3 regions of the Sphaerisporangium rhizosphaerae genome follow, and region 2 is predicted to be linked to each of the others. Evidence: riboswitches for the same ligand, from Rfam matches in the RefSeq annotation. Region 2 holds a riboswitch; each other region holds the start of a gene.
The links. Region 2 has a riboswitch for cyclic di-AMP ahead of ACFQSB_RS11935 (C40 family peptidase). Riboswitches for the same ligand answer to the same signal wherever they lie in the genome.

Region 1 (7,221 bases), on a different contig from region 2:
TCACCGGCGCCTCCAAGGGGATCGGCCTGGCGGTCGTCCGCGTCCTGCTGGAGGAGGGGGCCCGCGTCGTGGCCGCCTCCCGCAAGAGCGGCCCGGAGCTGGAGGAGCTGGCCGGGCCCCGCCTCGCGCACGTCGCGGCCGACCTGATGGACCCCGGCGCTCCCGCGCAGGTGGTCGCCCATGCCGTCGAACGGTTCGGCGGACTGGACATCCTGGTCAACAACGCCGGCGGCCCGCCCCCCGGCGCCCGCCTGCCGCGCTTCTCCTTCGAGGGGCCGACCGACGCCGACTGGCGGGAGATGTTCGAGTTCAACCTGTTCGCGGCGGTCAGGGCCATCCGGGCGGCGATCCCGCATCTGGTCGCCCGGGGCGGCGGCGCGATCGTCACCGTCTCCTCCGGCGGCGCCCGCCAGCCGGCGCCGATGAACGTGGACTACAACGCGGCCAAGGCGGGGCTCAACACGCTGACCAAGGCGTTGTCGGAGGAGTACGGCCCGCGGGGCGTCCGGGTGAACACCGTCTCCCCCGGGCCGGTGCGCACCGCGTGGTGGACCGAGGAGGGCGGCGCGGCCGACATCATCGCCGCGCAGGCCGGCACCGACCGCGACACCGTGATGGACACCGTCGCGCCGCAGATGATGAAGCTGGTCACCGGCCGGCTCGTCGAGCCGCGGGAGGTCGCCGACATGGTGGCGCTGCTGGCCTCCCCGCGCTCGGCGAGCACCACCGGCGCCGACTTCGCGGTGGACGGCGGCTTCCTCAAGGAGCTGTGACCTCCCCGCCGTCCCGGCGGGCGGCCGACGCGGGCCGCCGACGCGGGCGGCCGGCACACGCGGCGGACCAGGCGGTGGGAGACGCGGCCGGCGTCCGTCGCGGGCGCCGGCCGTTCGCGGCCGCCGGGGCGGTCAGGAGCCCCAGATCTCCTCGGCGGTCTCCACGATCAGGCGGAGCTTGGCGAACTGCTCCTCCCTGGTCAGGGAGTTGCCCTCCACCGTCGAGGAGAACCCGCACTGCGGCGACAGGCAGAGCTGGTCGGCGTCGATGTACTTGGCCGCCTCCTCGACCCGCCGCTTCAGGTCGTCCTTCGACTCCAGCGCGCCGCGCTTGGTGGTGACCAGGCCGAGGACCACCGCCTTGCCCTTGGGCACGAACCGCAGCGGCTCGAACCCGCCCGAGCGCTCGTCGTCGAACTCCAGGAAGAAGCCGTCCACGGCCAGCTCGCCGAACAGGGCCTCGGCCACGAAGTCGTAGCCGCCCGAGGCCACCCACGAGGAGCGGAAGTTGCCGCGGCACATGTGCGTGGTGACCGACAGCCCTTCGGGCTTGCCGGCGAGGGCGTCGTTGATCTGCTTGATGTACCGCAAATGCAGGTGCTCGGCGTCGTCCCCGCGCTCGGCGATCTCGGCGCGCTGCGAGGGGTCGTTGAGGTAGGCGAGGCTGGTGTCGTCGAACTGCAGGTAGGTGCAGCCGAGCGCGGCCAGCCGGCGGACCTCCTCGGCGTAGGCGGCGCTGAGGTCGCTCCAGAACGCCTCCATGTCGCCGTACACCGCCGGGTCGACGGAGGCGCGCCCGCCGCGGTAGTGGACCATGTTGGGCGAGGGGATGGTCAGCTTGGGGGTGGCCGTGGTCGCCTGCTGGCGCAGGAACGCGAAGTCGTCGCCGAAGATCGTCTCGTCCAGGCGCACCCGGTCGTGGACGCGCAGCGCGGCGGGGGCGAACTCGATGACCCCCTGCTCGTTGCGGAACTGCACGTTGATGCGCTCGTCGGCGGCCTGGCCGATGCCGCCGAGCCGGTAGATGAAGTCCATGTGCCAGGACGCCCGGCGGAACTCGCCGTCGGTCGCCGAGCGCAGGCCCACCTCCTCCTGGGCCCGCACCACCTCGCGGATCGCCTCGTCCTCGACCTCTCTGAGCCGCTCGGCGGGGATGGCGCCGGCGGCGAAGGCCTCGCGCGCCTCCAGCAGGGCGGCGGGACGGAGCAGGCTGCCGACATGGTCGGCGCGGAATGGGGGTCTTGTCCGCATGGCGATCCTCCAGATGATCTAGCGCGACTACCGTCCTATCAGCTTTTGAGCGGTTTCGCCGTAGCGACGGAGCGGATAAAGCCATGCGTCGCGCGCGTAGGCCACTCCGTGCGGCACCCATCCCGGCCGGGGCATCCCGAACGGCCACAACAGCCGCTGCCCGCCCTCCCGCCCCGTCCTGCCGGCTCCGGCGTCCGGCGTCGTCCCCCCTCCCCCGGCGCCGCGCCCGGGGACGCCGGGCACCGGACCGCGGGCGGGCGGCTCAGGGGCCTTGGCCGGCCTCGGAGCCTCGGACGGCTCAGTAATCGCGGAGGGCCGGGGAGCCTTGGACGGCCCAGAAGCCTTCGACGGCCTGGGAGCGGCGTCGGACGGCGTGGGAGCCTCGGAGGGCGCAGGGGTGTCGGACGGGCGGGGAGCCTTGGACGGCTCGGGGGTCTCGGACGGCTCGGGGGCGGCGGCCGGGGTGCGGGGGACCGGGCGGCCGTCGGCGCCCAGTTCGGGCTCGGGGCTGGTGGTCGAGGCGAGCAGCGCCAGCGAGATCAGCCCCATCACGGCGATCAGCACCAGAGCGAGTCCCATCAGCGCCAGGACGACCAGCAGCGTGTAGACCGCTCCGATGAGCGCCATCATCGCCGTTCCTCCTTTTGTGCCGCCGCGGTGGACACCGTGCCCGGGACGGGCATGGTCACACGTTTCATCACGCAGGTGGACGTATCGATTCTCCCGTGTGCGCGGAGCGATCGCGCACACGGCCGGGCACGGTGACCCCGGCGGCCGTGATCGCGGACCTCAGGCGCCGGGCATGGTGTCCAGGCGGCGCAGGATCACCCCTTCGCGCAGGGCCCACGGGCAGATCTCCACCTCGGGGACCTCGAACAGGTCCATCGTCGCGTCGGCCACGATCGCCCCGGCGAGCAGTTGCGGGGCGCGACCGGCGGAGACGCCCGGCAGGCCGGCCCGCTGGGCGTTGTCCATCGTGGCCAGGCGCCCGGTCCAGTGGGAGAGGTCATCCTGGCGCAGCACCCGCTTCACATAGGACCCCTCGCTGGAGGGCGCGGCGCCGGCGATGCGCGCGAGCTGCTTGAAGGTCTTGGACGTGGCGACCGCGTGGTCGGCGTGCCCGTACTTCACCACATCGCCCACCACCCTGCCGATCTGCGCGCGCACCTGCCGGCGCATGCCACGCACCTCCTCGGCGGGGGGCGGGGCGCCGGTGAACCACTGGCGGGTCATCCGCCCGGCGCCCAGCGGGAGCGAGATCGCCACGTCGGGCTCCTCCTCCATGCCGGAGGCGATCTCCAGGGAGCCGCCGCCGATGTCCAGGACCAGCAGCCGCCCGGAGGACCAGCCGAACCAGCGCCGCACCGCCAGGAACGTCAGCCGCGCCTCGTCCTGCCCGGACAGCACCTGCACGTCGATCTCGGTGGCGGCCCGCAGGCGGTCCAGGACCTCCTCGCCGTTGGCGGCCTCCCGCACGGCCGAGGTGGCGAAGGCCATGATGTCCTCCACCCCCTTGTCCTCGGCGATGCGCAGCGAGTCCTCGACGAAGCGGCGCAGCTCGCGCTCACCCTCGGGGGACAGGACGTCGCCGTCGTGCAGGTGCTCGGCCAGCCGCAACTCGACCTTGTGCGAGTAGGCGGGCAGCGGCTGCGCGCCCCTGTGGGCGTCCACCACCAGCAGGTGCACCGTGTTCGAGCCGATGTCGAGAACGCCGAGTCGCATGAGCAGACGCTACTACCCGCGCCCGCCCGGGAGATCCTCCCGGTCCTGCCGGTCCTGCCGGTCCTGCCGGTTCCGCCGAGGCGCCGTCGCTCAGGGGCGGCCGAGCGCGCGCAACTGGCCGGTGGTCAGCGCGGAGACGTTCTGGTCGATGGGGACGTCGGTGTACTGGTGGATCGCCCAGCTCTTCCAGTCGGCGGGCGGGGTGACGTCGCCCTTTTCCCTGCCGTAGTAGGCCACCCACAAGGGGTACTCGGCCAGGCCGTGGCCGTAGGTGTCGGCGAAGTTCCAGCCGCTGTAGAACAGCGGGGTGACGCCGGTCTCGTCCTTCACGTGGGCCAGCCAGGTCTTGGCCCAGGCGTTGACCTGCGCGACCGACCGGCCGTCGCTGGTCTCCAGGTCCAGCACGAGCAGGTCGCCGGTCTCGGCGGGCTGGGCGTCCACCACCGACAGGAAGTGGTCGGCCTCGGCGATGGGGTCGTTGCCGGGGTGACCGTAGTGGTAGGCGCCGCGCACGATGCCCTTCTTGCCGAGTTCGGCCCAGTGGCGGGCGAACGCGGAGTCGCGGAAGGTCAGGCCCTCGGTGGCCTTGATGATGCCGAACTGCGCCTGGCTGGCGTTCCAGTCGTGGTCGGACTCGTAGGCGGACACGTCCTGACCGTAGGGGCGCTCCGAGGAGGCGCTGCTGGGGGCGGCGTCCGCCGGGCCGGTCACCACGACGGCCGCCACGATGGCGAGCACGGCCACGATCACCCCCGCCATGGCGGAGTAGAGGCGCGCGCCGGACAGGTCCAGCCGGTTCTTGAGGTGGGAGAAGATCGAGGAAAGCCGGTCGATGGGCATGAAGGGCTCGCTCCTTGCTTCCACGCGCCTACCGGGTCGGCTGATGGGTTCGGGCGGAAGTGCCCTGTGGGTCCGTCCCTTCGAGGGCCGGTGCTCCGATTCACTCCGCGAAGGGGGTCCCCGGTTCCGCGAGGTGTGGATGAGGCGGGCGTGTCTCCGCGGCGGGACGCCGTCCCGCCGGGTACGCGCGATGTGGGCAACGGACGGCAACGGGCACGACGGCGTGGGACCATCGGCACGCATACCGCTTCCCAACAAGGTACATACCACATCAAAAGAGCACAAATGCGACAAAGTACGCGCCGTCGGCGTCACGCGGGCGGACACGACCGGCCTCCCCCGACGTGATCACCCCGAGGAAGCGCATCCGGCCGGAAACGACCCGGTCAGGCGTCCCGGTCCCGGCGGGCCAGAGGCGCACCCGAGGATCCGGTCAGCGGCGGGGCGGGGGCTGCGAGGAGCGGGATGACTCGGCGTGCCGCCAGCGCCGTCCGAGCTCCTCGCCGGTCGGCGCGGAGGCGGGCAGCGGGGTGGCCGGCGCGCCGGCGCGCAGCCCGTCCAGCAGCAGGGTCAGATAGCGGTGGCGCAGCACGGCGGTGCGATCGGCGTCGCCGGCACGGACCGCGGTGATCTGGTCGAAGATCATCGGAATGTCCTCGGCGACCACGTCCGGCCGTAGCGCGCCGGCGGCCTTGGCCCGGTCCACGACGCGCCCGGAGAGCGAGCCGGCGTGCGCGGCCAGCTCGTGCATCTCCCGCGTAGGGGTGAACGTGCCGGCCAGGTGCACGGTCAGCGAGTGCACGTCGGAGTCGACGACCTCGCGCAGGAACGTGGCGAAGGCCTCCCACGCGTCGCCGTCGCTCGCCAGCGCGGACTCGGCGATCGCCGTGAACCGGCGCAGGCCGTCCTCGCAGAGGGTGCGCAGCAGCTCCTCCTTGCCGGCGTAGCGCCGGTACAGGGCGCCGACGCCGACGCCCGCCTCGTGCGCCACCGCCGAGATCGGCGCTTTGGGGTCGGCGACGAACACCGCTCGCGCGGCGTCGAGGATCGTGCGGTCGTTGCGGGCGGCCTCGGCCTTGCGTCCCCTCATGCCTGCTGTCGTGGGCTCCATGCGTCCATTCTAGCTTGAACGGAAGGCTCCGTTCCGATATAGTTTGAACAGAACGATCCGTTCCGCTTCAACTCGGAGGTTTCGCATGACCACCACGTCTTGGTCGCTGCTTGAGCAGGCCCACAACGCGCTGCGCACGACCATCGCCGAGGCCGCCGAGGCCGACTGGGCCGCCAAGACCCCGTGCGAGCAGTGGAACGTGGCGCAGGTGCTGCGGCACGCCGCCGGCGACCAGCGCGCCTACGCCGCCGCGATCACCGGTGCCGGCGGCCCGAAGGAGAACCCGTTCGCCCCGGCGGCGCAGGCCCCCGGCGCCCCGAAGGACCTGCTCGAAAGCGCCCTGGAGGTCGCGGCACGGGGATTCGCCACCGTGGCGCCCGGCGCGGAGGCCGTACCGACGCCGCTGCCGCAGGGCGCGCTGCCCGCCGAGGTCGCCGTCGGCGCCGCCGCGCTGGACGCCGCCGTGCACGCCTGGGACATCGCGGTCGCCACCGGCCGTCCGTCGCCTCTGGACGCCGAGCTGTCCGAGCGCCTGCTGCCGGTGGCCCGCGTCCTCGCCGAGCCGCTGCGCGGCTTCGCCTACGCCCCCGCCCTCGACCCGCACCCGGCCGACGACGCCACCGCCGAGCTGCTGCGCTACCTCGGCCGCGACCCGCAGTGGACCCGCTGACCCGGGAACCCGCCGACGGCGCGGCCTCCTCCCCCCGAGGCAGGCGGCGCCGGCACGGAAAACGTCCCGCCGGTCATTCGACCGGCGGGACGTTCTGCCGCCGTCCACCTCTTCTCTCCGTTATCGAGCGACGCCGCCGGTCAACCCGGTGAATACGCGGTGTTCACGGAATGCTCAGCAGTTCGGGATATCTCTGCCGTTATTGTCCTTCGCCTCGTCGTTGCCCCATTTGGCGAGATAATAGGCGGAAACGTAGGCGCCGCGGCCGTTCTTACCGGGGTTCGTCCGGTCGAGGTCGGTGCGCAGCCACCAGTGGTTGAACGCGGACCCGTGCCGGACTTCGGCGCCCCGGACGCGGCAGTAGACGTAGTTGGTGCCCTTGTCGAGCGTGCCCTGCGGGTCGCCGGTGTTCGGCTCGCGGTAGCCCGTCGCGTCGGCGAAGGTGTCGACCCAGACCTTGCCACCGGGCGACGGGGTCCCGCCGCCGCCGAAAACCCGGGGCCGGCGGGCGTGGAACTCGCTGCCCGGCCGCAGGCCGTAGGTGAGGACGCGATGGTCGGTTCCGTAGCCGCCGCGCTGCTCGTAGGCCCAGTAGGACGTGCGCCCGGGGTTCGCCCACTGCTCGAAGATCACGACGTGCCGGTTGTTGTTGTCGCCGATGGCGTCGATGACCAGGTCGCCGGTGAGCAGCTCGGACATCGCGATCGGGCTGCTCGCGCCCGGCGAGGCGAGGGCCACGGTGTTCAGGCCCGGAGCGCTCAGCCCGAGCGCCATCGAGGCGTAGCCGGAGCAGTCGGTGCGGTAGCCGTTGTGGTACTTGCCCTGGCTGTACGGCACCCGCTGCGGGGTGCCCG
Region 2 (7,221 bases):
CACGTTGATCTTCATGGTCAAGGTGATCATGGTGCTGTGAATGCGACATCATGGCCGGCAGGCTAGGCGCTCGCGGCGCGAATGAGCACACCCTCTTGCCGACATGGCAAGGACGCCCGCCCACCGGTGGCCTGGCGAACGGCCGGGGCCGTGAGCCGAGGGTCCACCGGGTCGCCCGCCGCACACGGCGCCGGATCGGCCGTTCCTCGTCCCGCCGACCCGGCGCCGGGAAAAGCGCGCTCGAACGGGTTTGGCTCGGTGTGCGGGCTGGTCTGGTGGTGGGTGGGGTCGCGGGGTCAGGGGGTGGTCGGGGGAGGCGGGAAAGGCGCGCTTGAACGGGTCTGGCTCGGTGTGCGGGCTGGTCCGGTGGTGGGTGGGGTCGGTCAGGGGTGGTCGGGGGAGGCGGGGAGGTCGCGGCGGTGCCTGAGGGGGCCGATGAGGAGGATCAGGCCGGTCAGGGCGAGCCCGGCCGTGACGACCCACATCGACGGACGGGTGCCGATGGTGCCGCCGAGCGCTCCGCCGAGGAGGGCGCCGAGCGGGATGGTGCCGTAGTTGACGAACTGCATGCTCACGGAGACCCGGCCGAGCAGGTGCCGGGGGACGTAGGTCTGGCGGAAGCCCGCCTTGATGATGTTGCCCGCCACCACGCCCGTGACCAGGACGAACCCGCCGGCCACCGCGACCGCCAGCCACGGGCCCCGGTGGGCCAGCGGAATGAGCAGGCCGAACGGCGCGCCGAGCGCCTCGAACACGATCATGGCGCGGGCGCTGCCGAGCCGCCTGGACACCCAGGTGGCGCTCGCCGCGCCCGCCAGGCCGCCGACGCTCATGACCGCCATCAGCCCGCCGACCGCGCCGGGGCCGACGCCGACGTCGCGCACCAGGAAGACGACCAGGATGGCCTGGTATCCCATGAGCCCGAGGTTGCTGGCCGCCCCGAACACCGTGAGCACCCGCAGGTAGGGGTCGCGGGCGACGAAGCGCAGGCCCTCGCCGATCTCGCGTCGAAGCGTCGTGGCCCGCCGCTCGCGCGACACCGGGGCCTCGCGGGCCCTGATGCCGAGCAGGCACAGCGCCGAGACCACGAAGCTCGCCGCGTCGGCGAGCAGCGCGGTGACCGCGCCGAACACCTGGGCGACCAGACCGGCGGCTCCCGGGCCCACCACTTCGACGGCCGACTCGCCGCCCTGGAGCTTGGCGTTGCCCTCGGGCAGGTCGGCGGGGACGACGATCGAGGGGAGGTACACCTGGTAGGAGGTCTGGAAGAACACCTTGGCGGTGCCCGTGAGCAGCGCGACGGCCAGCAGGTGGCCGACGGTCAGCACGCCCTGCCACGCGGCCACCGGGATGCTGAGGAACAGCAGGAACGACACGGCGTCGCAGGTCAGCATCACGGGCCTGCGGGGCAGGCGGTCGACCCAGGCTCCGGCGGGCAGGCCGATGATCACCCACGGCACCCACGCCGCGGCGGTGAGCAGAGCGACCTCGAGCGTGGTCGCGTGGAGCGCGGTGATCGCGACCAGGGGCAGGGCCACCGAGGTGAGAGAGCTGCCGAAGCCGCTGGTGGTCTCGCCGACCCACAGCAGCCGGAAGTCGCGGTCGCGCAGCAGCCCCCAGCGGCCCCGGGAACGGGACGCGGCGGGCGCGGCCGCCGCGGTGAGGCCGTTCACGGCCGGCCCGGGACGCCGAAGGCGAAGACGAACACCGGCTCGCGGGACCGCCCGTCGTCGGGGATCTCCCGGGTGGCCCACCGGCTGAGGAGCTCCAGGAACTGCGCCTCGAACTCGTGCAGCTCGTCGGGGGTGAGCCGCAGCCACTTGTCGGTGGAGAAGGGAGCGTCCTGCCAGGCCGCCCGCTCGTCCTCGCTCGCGGCGTACCAGGCGCGGACCATGCTGACGTGGTGTTCGAGGTTGAGGGACGCCGCCGCGCTGGCGATGGCGGCGGTCGCGGGGTCGCCGCCGAAGTCGGACTCGCTCCAGCGCAGCTCGGCCGAGGACAGCCGCCACCAGCGTTCGCGCCGGTCGCGGGCGAGCTCTGGGGCCTCCTCGATGAGCTCGCTGCCGGCCAGGACGCGCAGGTGGTGGCTGGCGTTGGCGACGGCCTGCCCGGTGTGCTCGGCCAGCATGCTGGCGGTGCAGGGACCGTAGACCTTCAGCGCGTCCATGAGGCGCCGCCTCGTGGGATGCGACAGGGCGGCCAGCACCCGTGAGTCGGTGATCGTGCGTACGTCTTCGTCGGCCATGCGCCCACTTTGACATGAGCAACGGACATTGCACAACAGATATTGCGTAATTCTCATTGTGGAAGCACTGTTGCTGAAGGATCGTTGTGGAACAGACGTCGTGGGTAACGGGTCTCGGGTGCGGAACGTGACATGCGGGGGCGAATCCCGGTCCGCCGGGCGGGGTTAGGTGGACCGTTCCCTCTCCAAGATCCCTGAACGGGTGTGACTGATGTGACTTGTGTGACTCGCGTCAGGTGCCGTTTCGGGATATGTGAGGGGAATCACATACGGGTAACGGATGCGCTTGTTGTGCAGGGGTTTCCTGATTAAGAAGCCCCTTATTTGATCTATGTGACTTGGTCGCGACTTTGCCTCGATTTGGGGTTCTGTGTAACTTCTGGCCCGCGGCGAGCACGCCATGCCGTCGCGAACGGAGCCGGTCTTCCGACCGGCTCCACGCATGACAATCCAGCGGTCGCCGTCGCCCCAGTAAGGCGCGAGCCAGGACCCCAAAGGGGCGGTGACCTGCCGAATCCGTGCGGCAAGGAGCACGGAACCGGGGACCCAATTGATCCTAAACGCGGGATCAGGGGGTGAATCGACGCCTTGGCGTCGTAGGGCTACTTCCATGCCCGAATCCGTCAGCTAACCCGGTAGGCGTGAGTGGAAGAATCAAGGAGCGATCCTGTCCAGCACCACCCAGAACCCTCGTCTGTCGCGCATTGCCCGCTTCTCTCTCGGCGGTGTGGTGCTCACCATGACGGCCTCCGTGGGAGCCGTGGCGACGCAGGCGACGGCGGCTGACGCCGCCACGGCGGCACCGGCTCAGGGACCCTCAGAGCCGTCCGTCTACGGCCCGGCCGGGCTGATCGAGACACCGAGCATCACCGGGGCCTCCGAGCCCACCGGCACGGCCGCGGTGAGCGAGGCGAGCACATCCAGCACCTCCCGCACATCCAAGAGCAAGGCCAAAGTGAGCAGGGCCGTCCGGCAGCAGCTCAAGGCGCACACGGCCGTCGCGGTGGCGAAGAAGCAGATCGGCGACCCCTACCGCTGGGGCGCCAGCGGCCCGGGGGCCTTCGACTGCTCCGGCCTGATGCTGTACGCCTGGCGCAAGGCCGGCGTGAAGCTGCCCCGCATCGCCGCCAGCCAGTTCCGCACGGTGCGGAAGAAGGTGTCCTGGAAGAACCTCAAGCAGGGTGACCTGATGTTCTTCTACGGACTCGGCCACGTCGGCATGTACGTCGGGCACGGCAAGATGATCCACTCGCCGCACACCGGCGCGCGGGTGCGCATCGACAAGCTGTCGGGCTACCGGAAGGCGTCCTTCGTCGGCGCCGTCCGCCCCGGCGCCTGACCGGCGGGACCGTCGCGGCGTCGGCGCTGCCATCCAGCGATCGGATGACCAGGCCGGGCTCCGCCTGCCGCTCCAGGTTGGCGCTGGACCCCCGCTTGACCCGCGGAACCACCCCCGCCCATCCAGGGCTCCGCTGGGTCCGGTGCGCCGGTCGCCCGTGCCGATCCGCTCCCGGTTCCCACGATGGGCCGGTCCGGTTTCCGGGCCGTCCCGGGATGCCGGCCGGCGATTCCGGACCCTGACCGGCGGTTCCGGAAGCCGACCGGCGGTTCCGGATCCTGACCGGCGGTTCGAAAGCTGACCGGCGGTTCCGGAAGACGATCTGCCGTTCCGGAGGCCGATCGGCGCGAGGGACTCCTCCGGGAGAGCGTCTCCGAGAGGTGCCCCCGCTCCTCGAAGACGTTTCCGGGTGGTGCACATGCCCCTCGCGCCGGTCGTGAAGGCCCCGTCCGCTCCTCCCCCCTCGGAGCGGACGGGGCCTTCGCACGTCCGCGTCCCGCAAGGCCGACGTGGCCGGATGGAGCGAGTTCGACCTCCGCGGGTCCGCCGCCGCGACGTCGAACCGGATCCGCCGCCGGGAAGCCGAGACACGTCCGCCGCCGGGACGTCGATACGGGTCCACCGCTTGGAAGGCGATACGGGGCCGCCGCCGGGACGCTGATGTGAGTCCGCCCATGGGACGCCGATGTGGCCGGGAAGGACGAGCAGGTAGATTTCCCGCATGCGCGTCGTGTGGCTCTGGGCCGTCCTGGCGGGGGTGCTGACCGTGCTGACGGGGCCCTCCGCCGTCGAGGACGATCTCGGACGGCGGGCGCGGACGCTGATCGGCGAGCATCCGGAGATCTGGTCCGGCGCGCGGACCTTCCGCGGCGACCTCTCCCTCGTGGTCGCGGCTCCCGGTGCCCTCACCGCCCCTGGAGCCCTCACGGCTTCTGGAACCGCGGCCCCGCAGGCTGCGAAAACCTCCGCGACCGGGCCCGTTCTCGGAAGCGGGGCCGCCGCCGCGGCCCCCGGAGCCGCGTTCGCCGACCTCGCGCGCCGGGCCGACCGGGCGAGCCGGCTGGTCGCCCGCGTCGTGGGCCCGGTGCGTCCGCTGATCGCCGTTCCCGCCACGACCGAGCAGGCGGCCGTGCTGGCCGCCCCAGCGCAGGTGAACGGCCTGGCCGCGGTGGCGGGCGCCGACCGGGTGATCGTGGAGCCGCGGTCGTTCGCCCGCCTGACCGCCGCCGGCCGCGACGTCGTCCTCGCCCACGAGATCACGCACATCGCCACCGGGGCGGCGCTCGACGGGAGCACGCCCAAATGGCTGGTCGAGGGGTTCGCGGACTACGTCGGCTATCTCGACGCCGGCATCCCGGCACGCCGGGCCGCGGCCGAACTGGCCGATGAGGTGCGCGCCGGACGGACGCCCGAACGGCTGCCCGGGCCGGAGGCGTTCGCCGCCGGCTCCGCGCGGCAGGCCCAGGCGTACGAGGAGGCCTGGCTCGCCTGCCGGTATGTCGCGGGGCGCTTCGGCGAACGCGCTCTGGTGAGCCTCTACCGTGAGTCCAGGCACGGGGACGTGCGGGCGGCGCTGTCCCGCACGCTCCGCATGAGCCTGGAGCGGTTCACCGCCGCCTGGCGCGAGTACGTCCGAGACGAGCTCGCATGACCACGGTGGCGGCGCGGCGCAGGGGAGAGCATGGAGCGAAGTGACGAGACCGGCCGCGTGGCCGGCCCGGCGGGCGACGCCGGGGCACGCGCCGGCGCGGACGCGCACACCCGCACGGGCCCATCCGACGGTCCAGGCGCCGGCTCGGAGCGAGCGGTGAGCGGGGTGCGGGCGGCGGGGGGCGCGCTGGTGGGCCTGGGGGTGGCGCTGGCCGCCGTGGTGGCGGTGAGCACGCCGTGGCGCCCGCTGCCGGGCTCCGCGCCCGCCGTGGCGCCCGATCCCGCGCGCGACTTCACCGCGGCGCAGATCGCGCGCGCCGACGCCTTCGACGCGGCCGTGAACGTGCCGGTGTACCTGTCGCTGGCCGTGACGCTCGCCGTCGCGGGCGTGCTGGTCCTGACGCCTGTGGGCGCCTGGCTGGTGGGACGGCTCCCGGGCCCGTGGTGGGCTCGCGCCCTGCTCGGCGTCGTCGCGCTCTCGGCGGTGAGCCTGGCGATCAAGTGGCCGCTCGGCATGTGGTACGAGACGCGGCTGCGCGCCTACGGCCTGTCCACCCAGCAGTGGCCCGCGTGGTCGGCCGACCGGCTCAAGAGCTTCGCCGTCCAGACCGTGATCATCGCGATCATGGTGCTCGCGGTGGTCTGGCTGGCCCGCCGCGCCCCCCGCCGCTGGTGGGCGCCCGCCGCGGCCGGGGCGTTCCTGCTCACCGTCGCGGCGTCGTTCGTCTACCCCCTGGTCGTCGAGCCGTTGTTCAACGACTTCACGCCGCTGCCCGCCGGGCGGCTGCGCGACGATCTGGTCGCCATGGCCCGCCGCGACGGCGTCCCCGTCCAGGACGTGCTGGTCGCCGACGCCTCCCGCCGGACCACGGCGCTCAACGCCTACGTCTCCGGCTTCGGCGCCACCCGCCGCATCGTCGTCTACGACACGCTGCTGCGCGCCCCGGCCGGTGAGGTGAGGCTGGTCGTCGCGCACGAGCTGGGGCACGCCAAGCGCGGGGACGTCCTGTACGGGACGATGGTCGGCGCGCTCGGCGCCGCCGCGGGGGCCTGCCTGCTGTACCTGGTGGTGTCCCTGCCCGCGCTCAGGCGGCGCACGGGCGTCGCCTCGGTGGCCGACCCGAGGGCGGTCGGCGTGCTTCTGGGGCTGATGAGCCTGGCGACCGTGCTGTCGGGGCCGGCCGAGAACCTCGTCAGCCGGCGGATCGAGGCCAGGGCCGACGTCCACGCGCTGGATCTGACCCGTGACGCCGCCACGTTCGCCGCGATGCAGAAGCGGCTGGCGCTGACCAACATCTCCGATCTGACGCCGAGCGGCTTCGACTACCTGATGTACGCCTCCCACCCCACCGCTCCGCAGCGTCTGGCTCTGGCGCGCTCCTGGGCCCGCCTGAACGGCCTGCCCGAGCCGTGATCCCCGACGGGCGCGGCCCCGGGCACGCCAGGACGCTGTTCGTCACCAACGACTTCCCGCCGCGGCCCGGCGGCATCCAGGCGTTCGTGCACGCGCTCGCCCTCCGGCGGCCGCCCGGGTCGGTGGTGGTGTACGCCTCGCGCTGGCGCGGGTGGGAGGAGTTCGACGCGCGGCAGCCGTACCGCGTGGTGCGGCACGGGGGGTCGCTGATGCTGCCGGTCCCGGAGGTGGCGCGGCGGGCGGCCGCTCTGGTGCGGTCGGAGGGGTGCGACACCGTCGTGTTCGGCGCGGCGGCCCCGCTCGGTCTGCTCGCGCCCGCCCTTCGCGCGGCGGGGGCACGGCGGGTGGTCATGCTGACCCACGGGCACGAGGCCGCCTGGGCGGGCGTCCCGGTGGCGCGCGGCCTGCTCGCGCGCATCGGCGCCCGCGCGGACGTGGTCACCTACCTGGGCGAGTACACCCGTGAGCGGCTGGTGCGCGTGGTGCCCTCCGGCCGGCTCGTGCGGCTGACGCCCGGCGTGGACACCGGTGTGTTCCGTCCCGGGTCCGGCGGCGCGGGGGTGCGGGCGTCGC
Region 3 (7,221 bases), on a different contig from region 2:
CCCGTTGCAGTTCGGCCCGCACGAGGACTTCTCGCGCTACCCGCGCACGTTCGACGCCGACCTCGAGGTGTGCGCCGCCGAGGGCGCCGGCCTGGTGTTCGCCCCGGCGGCCGACGAGATCTACCTTCCCGACCGCCAGGTCGGCGTCTCCGCGGGGCAGATGGGCACGATCGTCGAGGGCGCCTTCCGGCCGGGCCACTTCGACGGCGTGCTCACCGTCGTGCTCAAGCTCTTCAACCTCGTGCGGCCGGACGTGGCCGTCTTCGGGCAGAAGGACGCCCAGCAACTGGCGATGATCCGCCGGATGGTGGCCGATCTGAACGTCCCGGTCGAGGTCGTCGGGGCTCCCACCGTGCGGGAGCCGGACGGGCTGGCCCTGTCCAGCCGCAACCGCTACCTGTCGCCGGCCGACCGGGCCACGGCCCTGGCGCTGTCGCGGGCGCTGCGCGAGGGCACCCGGCACACCCGGCCCAAGGACATCCTGCACGCCGCGCACGCGGTGCTGGACGAGGCCGCCCGCGCCGACCCGCCGCTGCTGCTGGACTACCTGAGCCTGGTCGACCCGGCGACGTTCACCGCCGTGGCCGAGGACCACCGGGGCGAGGCGATCCTCGCGGTCGCCGCGAAGGTGGGCACCACCCGCCTCATCGACAACGCGGTGCTCACCCTGTCCCCTGTTATGTGAGCCCCGCGTGGCGGGGGTGCGGCGGGATGCCTTATCGTCATATAGACGAAATAAGGGAGCCCCCATGACCCATCCGCCCATTCCCCGCCGGTTGACCGCGCCCGAGCCCGGCTGGACGGTCTCCGCCGATGTCGTCGTCGTCGGCTCGGGCATCGCCGGTCTGACCGTGGCGCTGCGGTACGCCGAGCTGGCCCCCGACGCGCGCGTGCTCGTCGTCACCAAAGACGTGCTGTCGGCCGGGTCCACCCGCTGGGCGCAGGGCGGCATCGCCGCCGTCCTGGACCCGGCCGACTCCTGGTCCGAGCACCTCAGCGACACGCTCATCGCCGGTGTGGGGCTGTGCGACGCCCGGGCCGTCCAGGCGCTGGTGACCGAGGGACCGGGCGCGCTGCGGCGGCTGATGGCGCACGGGGCCCGGTTCGACCGGGAGCCCGGCGGCGGGCTCCAGCTCACCCGGGAGGGCGGCCACCGCCGCGACCGCATCGTCCACGCGGGCGGGGACGCCACCGGCGCCGAGGTGCAGCGCGCCCTGGTCGAGGCGGTCCGCGCCGGCGCCGCCGAGGGCGGCCGCATCGAGATCATCGAGCACGCCCTGGTGCTCGACCTGCTCAAGGACGCCTCCGGCGCCGCCTGCGGGGTCACGCTGCACGTCATGGGCGAGGGCGCCAGGGACGGCGTCGGCGCGGTGCGCGCGGGCGCCGTCGTGCTGGCCACCGGCGGCATGGGCCAGGTGTACGCCGCCACGACCAACCCCATGGTGTCCACCGGCGACGGGGTGGCCCTGGCGTTGCGGGCCGGCGCCGTCGTCCGCGACCTGGAGTTCGTGCAGTTCCACCCGACCGTCCTTTGGCTCGGCGAGGACTCCACCGGCCAGCAGCCGCTCATCTCCGAGGCGGTGCGCGGCGAGGGCGCCGTCCTGCTCGACGAGGCCGGGGAGCGCTTCATGGTGGACGTGCACGAGCTGGCCGAGCTGGCGCCCCGCGACGTCGTCGCCAAGGCGATCATGCGCCGCATGCTGGAGAGCGGCGCGAGCCACGTGCGCCTGGACGCCCGGCACTTCGGCGAGGACAAGTGGCGCACCCGCTTCCCGACGATCTACGCGGTGTGCCTGGAGCACGGCATCGACCCGGCCCGCGAGCCCATCCCCGTCGCGCCCGCCGCGCACTACGCCAGCGGCGGCGTCCACACCGACCTGCGCGGACGCACCAGCGTCCCCGGCCTGTCCGCCTGCGGCGAGGCGGCCTGCACAGGGGTGCACGGGGCCAACCGGCTCGCCTCCAACTCCCTGCTGGAAGGGCTGGTCTTCGCCGAGCGCATCGCGGCCGACCTCGCCTCCCCGCGGCGGCGGGCCCCGGGCGAGCCGGTCGACGACGGCCGCGCCGCCGGCCTGGTGGACCCCCGGGTCCGGCCGCGGGTGCAGAGCCGCATGAGCGCCGGCGCAGGGGTGCTGCGCAGCGGGCGCAGCCTGGCGGAGGTGGGCCACGGCCTGCTGGACGCCCGCTGGACCCCGGTCGCCGTCGAGCCGTGCACCGAGGCGTGGGAGGCCACGAACCTGCTCACCGTGGCGAGCGCCGTGGTGGCGGCCGCCCGGGCCCGCGAGGAGACGCGCGGCTCGCACTGGCGGGAGGACTTCCCCGAACGCGACGACGCCTGGTGGCTGGGACATCTCGACGTGACCCTGGCCGAGGAGGGACTGACCATGAGCTATGCCGAGCACCACGACGACCGGGCGGCCGGCCTGCCGCAGCAGCTCGAGGCCGACCTGGCGGAGGCGGGCCTGGACCCGGCGCGGGTCATGGCCGTGATCGGCGCCGCCCTCGCCGAGGACCTCACCGAGGAGGGCGACGTGACGACCATCGCCACGGTCCCCGCGGACCAGGCGGCGGTGGGCGACCTGGTGGCCAGGGCCGACGGGGTGGTCGCCGGTCTCGCGGTCGCCCAGGCGGTCTTCCACGGCGCCTCCCAGGGCCGCCTGACCGTGGAGCGTCACGTCAAGGACGGCGAGCGCGTCGCGCGCGGCGACGTGCTGATGACCGTCGTCGGACCTGTGCGCGACGTGCTCACCGCCGAGCGGACCGCGCTCAACCTGCTCACCCACCTGTCGGGCATCGCCACGCTGACCCACCGCTGGGTCGAGGCGGTGAGCGGCACCGGCACGCGGGTCCGCGACAGCCGCAAGACCCTCCCCGGCCTCAGGGCGCTGGAGAAGTACGCCGTGCGGTGCGGCGGCGGGGTCAATCATCGGATGTCCCTGTCGGACGCGGCCTTGATCAAGGACAATCACGTGGTGGCGGCCGGCGGGGTCGCCGAGGCGTTCCGCGCCGTCCGGCAGGCCTATCCGGAGCTGCCGATCGAGGTGGAGGTCGACCGCCTGGACCAGATCGAGCCGGTGCTGGCCGAGGGAGCGGAGGAGATCCTGCTGGACAACTTCACCGTGGAGGAGCTGACCCGCGCCGTGGCCCTGGTGGGCGGCAGGGCCCGGCTGGAGTCCAGCGGCGGACTCCGCCTGGAATCGGCTCGTGAGGTGGCCGAAACCGGTGTTGACTACCTTGCTGTGGGGTCGCTGACCCATTCGGCGCCCGCACTGGACATCGCTTTGGACCTTCGGGGGGCTTGATGCTGCTCACGATCGACGTCGGCAACACTCACACGGTGCTCGGCCTCTTCGAGGGCGAGGAGGTCATCGAGCACTGGCGCCTGGCCACCGACGCCAGGCGCACCGCCGACGAGATCGCGGTCGTCCTGCAGGGGCTGCTCGGTCAGAGCCCCCTGCTCAAGGACGCCGACATCGGCGGCATCGCCATCTGCTCGACGGTCCCCTCCGTGCTGAACGAGATGCGCGAGATGTGCCGGCGCTACTACGGCGACGTGACCGCCGTCATCGTGGAGCCGGGCGTGCGCACCGGGGTGCCGGTGCGCATGGACAACCCCAAGGAGGTCGGCAGCGACCGCATCGTCAACGCGCTCGCCGCCGTCACGCTGTACGGGGGGCCGTGCATCATCGTCGACTTCGGCACCGCCACCTCCTTCGACGCGGTGTCGGCCAAGGGCGAGTACGTCGGCGCGGTCACCGCCCCCGGCATCGAGATCTCGGTGGACGCCCTGGCCGCCGCGGGGGCCCAGCTCCACAAGGTCGAGCTGGTGCGCCCACGCTCGGTGATCGCCAAGAACACCGTCGAAGCCCTGCAGGCGGGCATCATCTACGGTTTCGCCGGCCAGGTGGACGGCATCGTCGAGCGCATGGCGCCCGAGCTCGCGTCCGACCCCGACGACGTGACCGTCGTGGCCACCGGGTCGATGGCCGCGCTGGTGGTGAACGAGGCCCGTTCGATAGACGTCCACGAGCCCTGGCTGACGCTCATCGGGCTGCGCCTGATCTACAACCGCAACACCGCCTGAGCGCGCCCCGCGCGATCAAGCGGCGGGGAGATCCATATCGGGGACGTGGAGGGGGCGCGCGTCGAATACGACGTGGCTCGGTGATCCGCCACGGCAAATCGTGGGTGGCCGGAGTGTTACGCCCACGGGCGTGACCGGCGGAAGAAAGTCAGAAAGCGTACTGGTTTCGCAGGTCGAATTCGGCGTATAGCGTGTCGACCGTATATCTCCGAGCCGGGGCGCCCGCGAGGCGTCCCGCGTGGAACCGGGCCTCCACCAGCGCCGCGATGGTCTTCCATGGCGGATCATGCGGCCCACGGCCATGATCATCGCCGATGTCCCCCCGGACCGGGAGGTGCGGGGACATGTCACGAGTAGTTCACATATGCACTGGTATGTCAATCACAAACGTCATGGGTATCGAGGTCAGTGCTTGACGACCTTTCAACGCGGCGTTTAACGTTCCTGACGGGGCGGGCCGAAGCATTCAGTATGTTGCCGAGTTCGTCGTGGGGGAGGACACCCGATGGCGTATCCGGATCTGGTTTCCCGAGGGAATGACATTCCTTCGGGATCAGACGGTGTGGGACTGAGCGACGATGATCTTCTCTTGCTCGCCGAACTGGCCAAGGGCGTGACCGTCGACAGAGTGGGACGCAGGCTCGACGTGAGCGGCCGCACCGTACGACGCCGCCTGCGCGGCATCTGCGACCGCATAGGCGTCGCCACGGCCATCGAGGCCGTGGCCTGGGCGGCGCGGCGCCGCCTCATCTGAGGTCGCACCGTCCGAGGCAGGGGTACCTCGTCCCGGCGCGAGGCGGCGTCACCGTACCGACGGCCGCCTCGTCCGGCGTGCGCGCCGTGGCGCTAGTCGGCGATGCGCACGCCGCCGGCGAACGGGCGGTTGCCGAGCGGGACCACCCGCACGACATCGCCGGTGCGCGGTGCGTGCACCATCATGCCGCCGCCGATGTAGATGCCGACGTGGTGCAGGTCGCTGTAGAAGAAGACCAGGTCGCCGGGGCGCAGGTCCTCGCGGGAGATGTGGGTCCCCGCGGTCCACTGGTCGCCGGTGTAGTGCGGCAGGCTGATGCCGACCTTCTGGTAGGCCCACAGGACCAGGCCGGAGCAGTCGAAGGTGCTCGGCCCCGCGGCACCCCACACGTACGGCTTGAGCTGCTGCGTCAGCGCCCACTTGGCGGCCTGGGCGGCCTTGCCCTCGCCCGGGATCGGGATCTCGATCCTGGTGGCGCGGCCGTACCCGCCGGCCTGCGACAGCGCGCGCTTGAACAGGCTGCCCTCGGTCTTGGCGACCAGGCCGCGGATCTTGTCACGCTGGGAGGACAGGTCGGAGACGAGCTTCTTGACCTCGGCCTCGCGGGCCTTGGCGCCGGCCTTGGCGCGCTCGGCGGTCGCCATCGCCTTGCCGATCTGGGCGACCTCCTCGCCCTGCTGCAGCTGCAGGGCGTAGGTCGTGGCCACGCGGTCGAGGTAGGCGTCGGGGTCGCCGGACATGGCGAGGGTCAGCGGCGAGCCGAGACCGCCGGTCATGTAGGCGTCCTGGGCGTACATGCCGGCTCTGGCGCGCTTGGCCTCCAGGTCCGACTCGCTCTTGGAGAGGGTCTTCTTGGCGAGCTCGGCCGACCGCTGCGCCTGCTTGAGGCGCTCCTTCTGGCCGTTGTACTGCTCGGTGAGCGACTCGATCTGGTTGTAGAGGTGCTCGACCTGGTTCTTCAGGTCGTTGAGGCTGGGCTTGGGCTCGGCCGTCGCGGACACCAGCGGCGAGCCGAAGGTCACGGCCATCAGCGCGGCGGTCACCAGCGCGATGCGGCGGGGAAGGCGCGAGGATGCACCGGAGGCGCTCCCGAAGCGGGAATGGGCACCGCGTTCTCGCCCGCGGGCGTGCCTGCCCGCGCTCTTTCCAGGCGTGCGCCTAGGCTGCACCAAAAAGCTCCTCTCCTCGGACGCCTACCGGGTTAGCTGACGGGTTCGGGCCGGAGCAGCCCTACCGAGCACGTGACCATGGAGGATCGCGATGCCTCCCTCTCGGATTCACCCCAGGGGTGGCGGGTCGCCGGGGGACCTCCCCCGGACCCACCTTTGGGTCCCCGGTTTCCCGCCGTTCGGATGGGGCGGGAATTAGGCGGTGCGGTCGCCGCGGAACGACGACCGACATTGACGCTGGACATTAGTCCAGTTCAGGTTCCTGCTCAACCAGAACTGCGAATTCTGTTGAGGTTCCACAACCGGCGCGTCACGGAAAGATCACGCCGGTGGACGTCCCGCACCCGTTCCGAGCTGCGGTTACCCGGCCCAGGGGCAGGGGCTCGAAGAAAAGCCGCAGGTCAAAGAGCATCTCGCGCGCCACGCTCCCAGACCTTCCCGCGGCGCGCACCGACCGCGTGCGCCGGATCACGCTCCGTGATGGCGGCGCGAATTGGCAGGTATTTCGGACAGTCCGTTATCGGGGGGTCTCGGCACGGCGTCGAACGCCGCCCCGCCGGTGGGCGGATACGCTGACGCGTCATGAGGCAGGCCGCGCAGCGCCCGTCCGCCGAGGGCGCGCCCGCCGTCCGGCGGGCCCGCACCTCCGACGTGCGGACGATCAGGAAATTGGTCGACACCTACTCCGGCGACGGGCCGCGCCTGCTGCGCAAGTCGACCGTGACCCTGTACGAGGACGTCCAGGAGTTCTGGGTGGCCGAGCGAGACGGCATGGTCGTGGGCTGCGGCGCGCTCCACGTGCTCTGGGAGGATCTGGCGGAGATCCGCACGGTCGCCGTCGACGCCGGCTGCCGCGGCATGGGCATCGGCCACATGATCGTCGCGGCGCTCATCGACGCCGCCCGCCGGCTGGAGGTCCAGCGGGTCTTCTGCCTGACCTTCGAGGTCGAGTTCTTCGGCAGGCACGGTTTCGTCCCCATCCAGGGCACGCCGGTCTCCCCCGAGGTCTACGCCGAACTCCTCGACTCCTACGACGAGGGCGTCGCCGAGTTCCTCGACCTGGAGCACGTCAAGCCGAACACCCTGGGCAACACGCGGATGTTGCTGCATGTGAACCCGCGATCCTGACCTTCGGGGTGACGGAATGGAAAGGTGACTGTTGATCCCGCTGTCGCTACCTTGGCAACACCACGGCACGTGCGCCTGACAGAGGC

Region 1: it holds a riboswitch for cyclic di-AMP, as region 2 does, so the genes downstream of both, ACFQSB_RS35920 (glycoside hydrolase family 25 protein) here and ACFQSB_RS11935 (C40 family peptidase) in region 2, are expected to answer to the same signal.
Region 3: it holds a riboswitch for cyclic di-AMP, as region 2 does, so the genes downstream of both, ACFQSB_RS17605 (C40 family peptidase) here and ACFQSB_RS11935 (C40 family peptidase) in region 2, are expected to answer to the same signal.

Annotation. Positions count from the first base shown of each region.
Region 1 is NZ_JBHTCG010000041.1:48,191-55,411, reverse strand. Features, by position in the region: gene ACFQSB_RS35940 (SDR family NAD(P)-dependent oxidoreductase) at 1-773, shown strand, start outside; gene ACFQSB_RS35935 (5-methyltetrahydropteroyltriglutamate--homocysteine S-methyltransferase) at 906-2,024, opposite strand; gene ACFQSB_RS35930 (hypothetical protein) at 2,052-2,654, opposite strand; gene ACFQSB_RS35925 (Ppx/GppA family phosphatase) at 2,814-3,746, opposite strand; gene ACFQSB_RS35920 (glycoside hydrolase family 25 protein) at 3,837-4,586, opposite strand; cyclic di-AMP (ydaO/yuaA leader) riboswitch at 4,597-4,743, opposite strand; gene ACFQSB_RS35915 (TetR/AcrR family transcriptional regulator) at 5,020-5,697, opposite strand; gene ACFQSB_RS35910 (TIGR03086 family metal-binding protein) at 5,783-6,367, shown strand; gene ACFQSB_RS35905 (NlpC/P60 family protein) at 6,542-7,221, opposite strand, start outside.
Region 2 is NZ_JBHTCG010000006.1:256,908-264,128, forward strand. Features, by position in the region: gene ACFQSB_RS11920 (class I SAM-dependent methyltransferase) at 1-52, opposite strand, end outside; gene ACFQSB_RS11925 (MFS transporter) at 384-1,673, opposite strand; gene ACFQSB_RS11930 (ArsR/SmtB family transcription factor) at 1,670-2,245, opposite strand; cyclic di-AMP (ydaO/yuaA leader) riboswitch at 2,744-2,902, shown strand; gene ACFQSB_RS11935 (C40 family peptidase) at 2,985-3,584, shown strand; gene ACFQSB_RS11940 (gluzincin family metallopeptidase) at 4,306-5,235, shown strand; gene ACFQSB_RS11945 (M48 family metallopeptidase) at 5,266-6,648, shown strand; gene ACFQSB_RS11950 (glycosyltransferase family 4 protein) at 6,645-7,221, shown strand, end outside.
Region 3 is NZ_JBHTCG010000010.1:177,382-184,602, forward strand. Features, by position in the region: gene panC (pantoate--beta-alanine ligase) at 1-685, shown strand, start outside; gene ACFQSB_RS17590 (L-aspartate oxidase) at 750-3,302, shown strand; gene ACFQSB_RS17595 (type III pantothenate kinase) at 3,302-4,084, shown strand; gene ACFQSB_RS17600 (helix-turn-helix domain-containing protein) at 4,674-4,838, shown strand; gene ACFQSB_RS17605 (C40 family peptidase) at 4,931-5,881, opposite strand; cyclic di-AMP (ydaO/yuaA leader) riboswitch at 6,013-6,208, opposite strand; gene ACFQSB_RS17610 (amino-acid N-acetyltransferase) at 6,590-7,135, shown strand.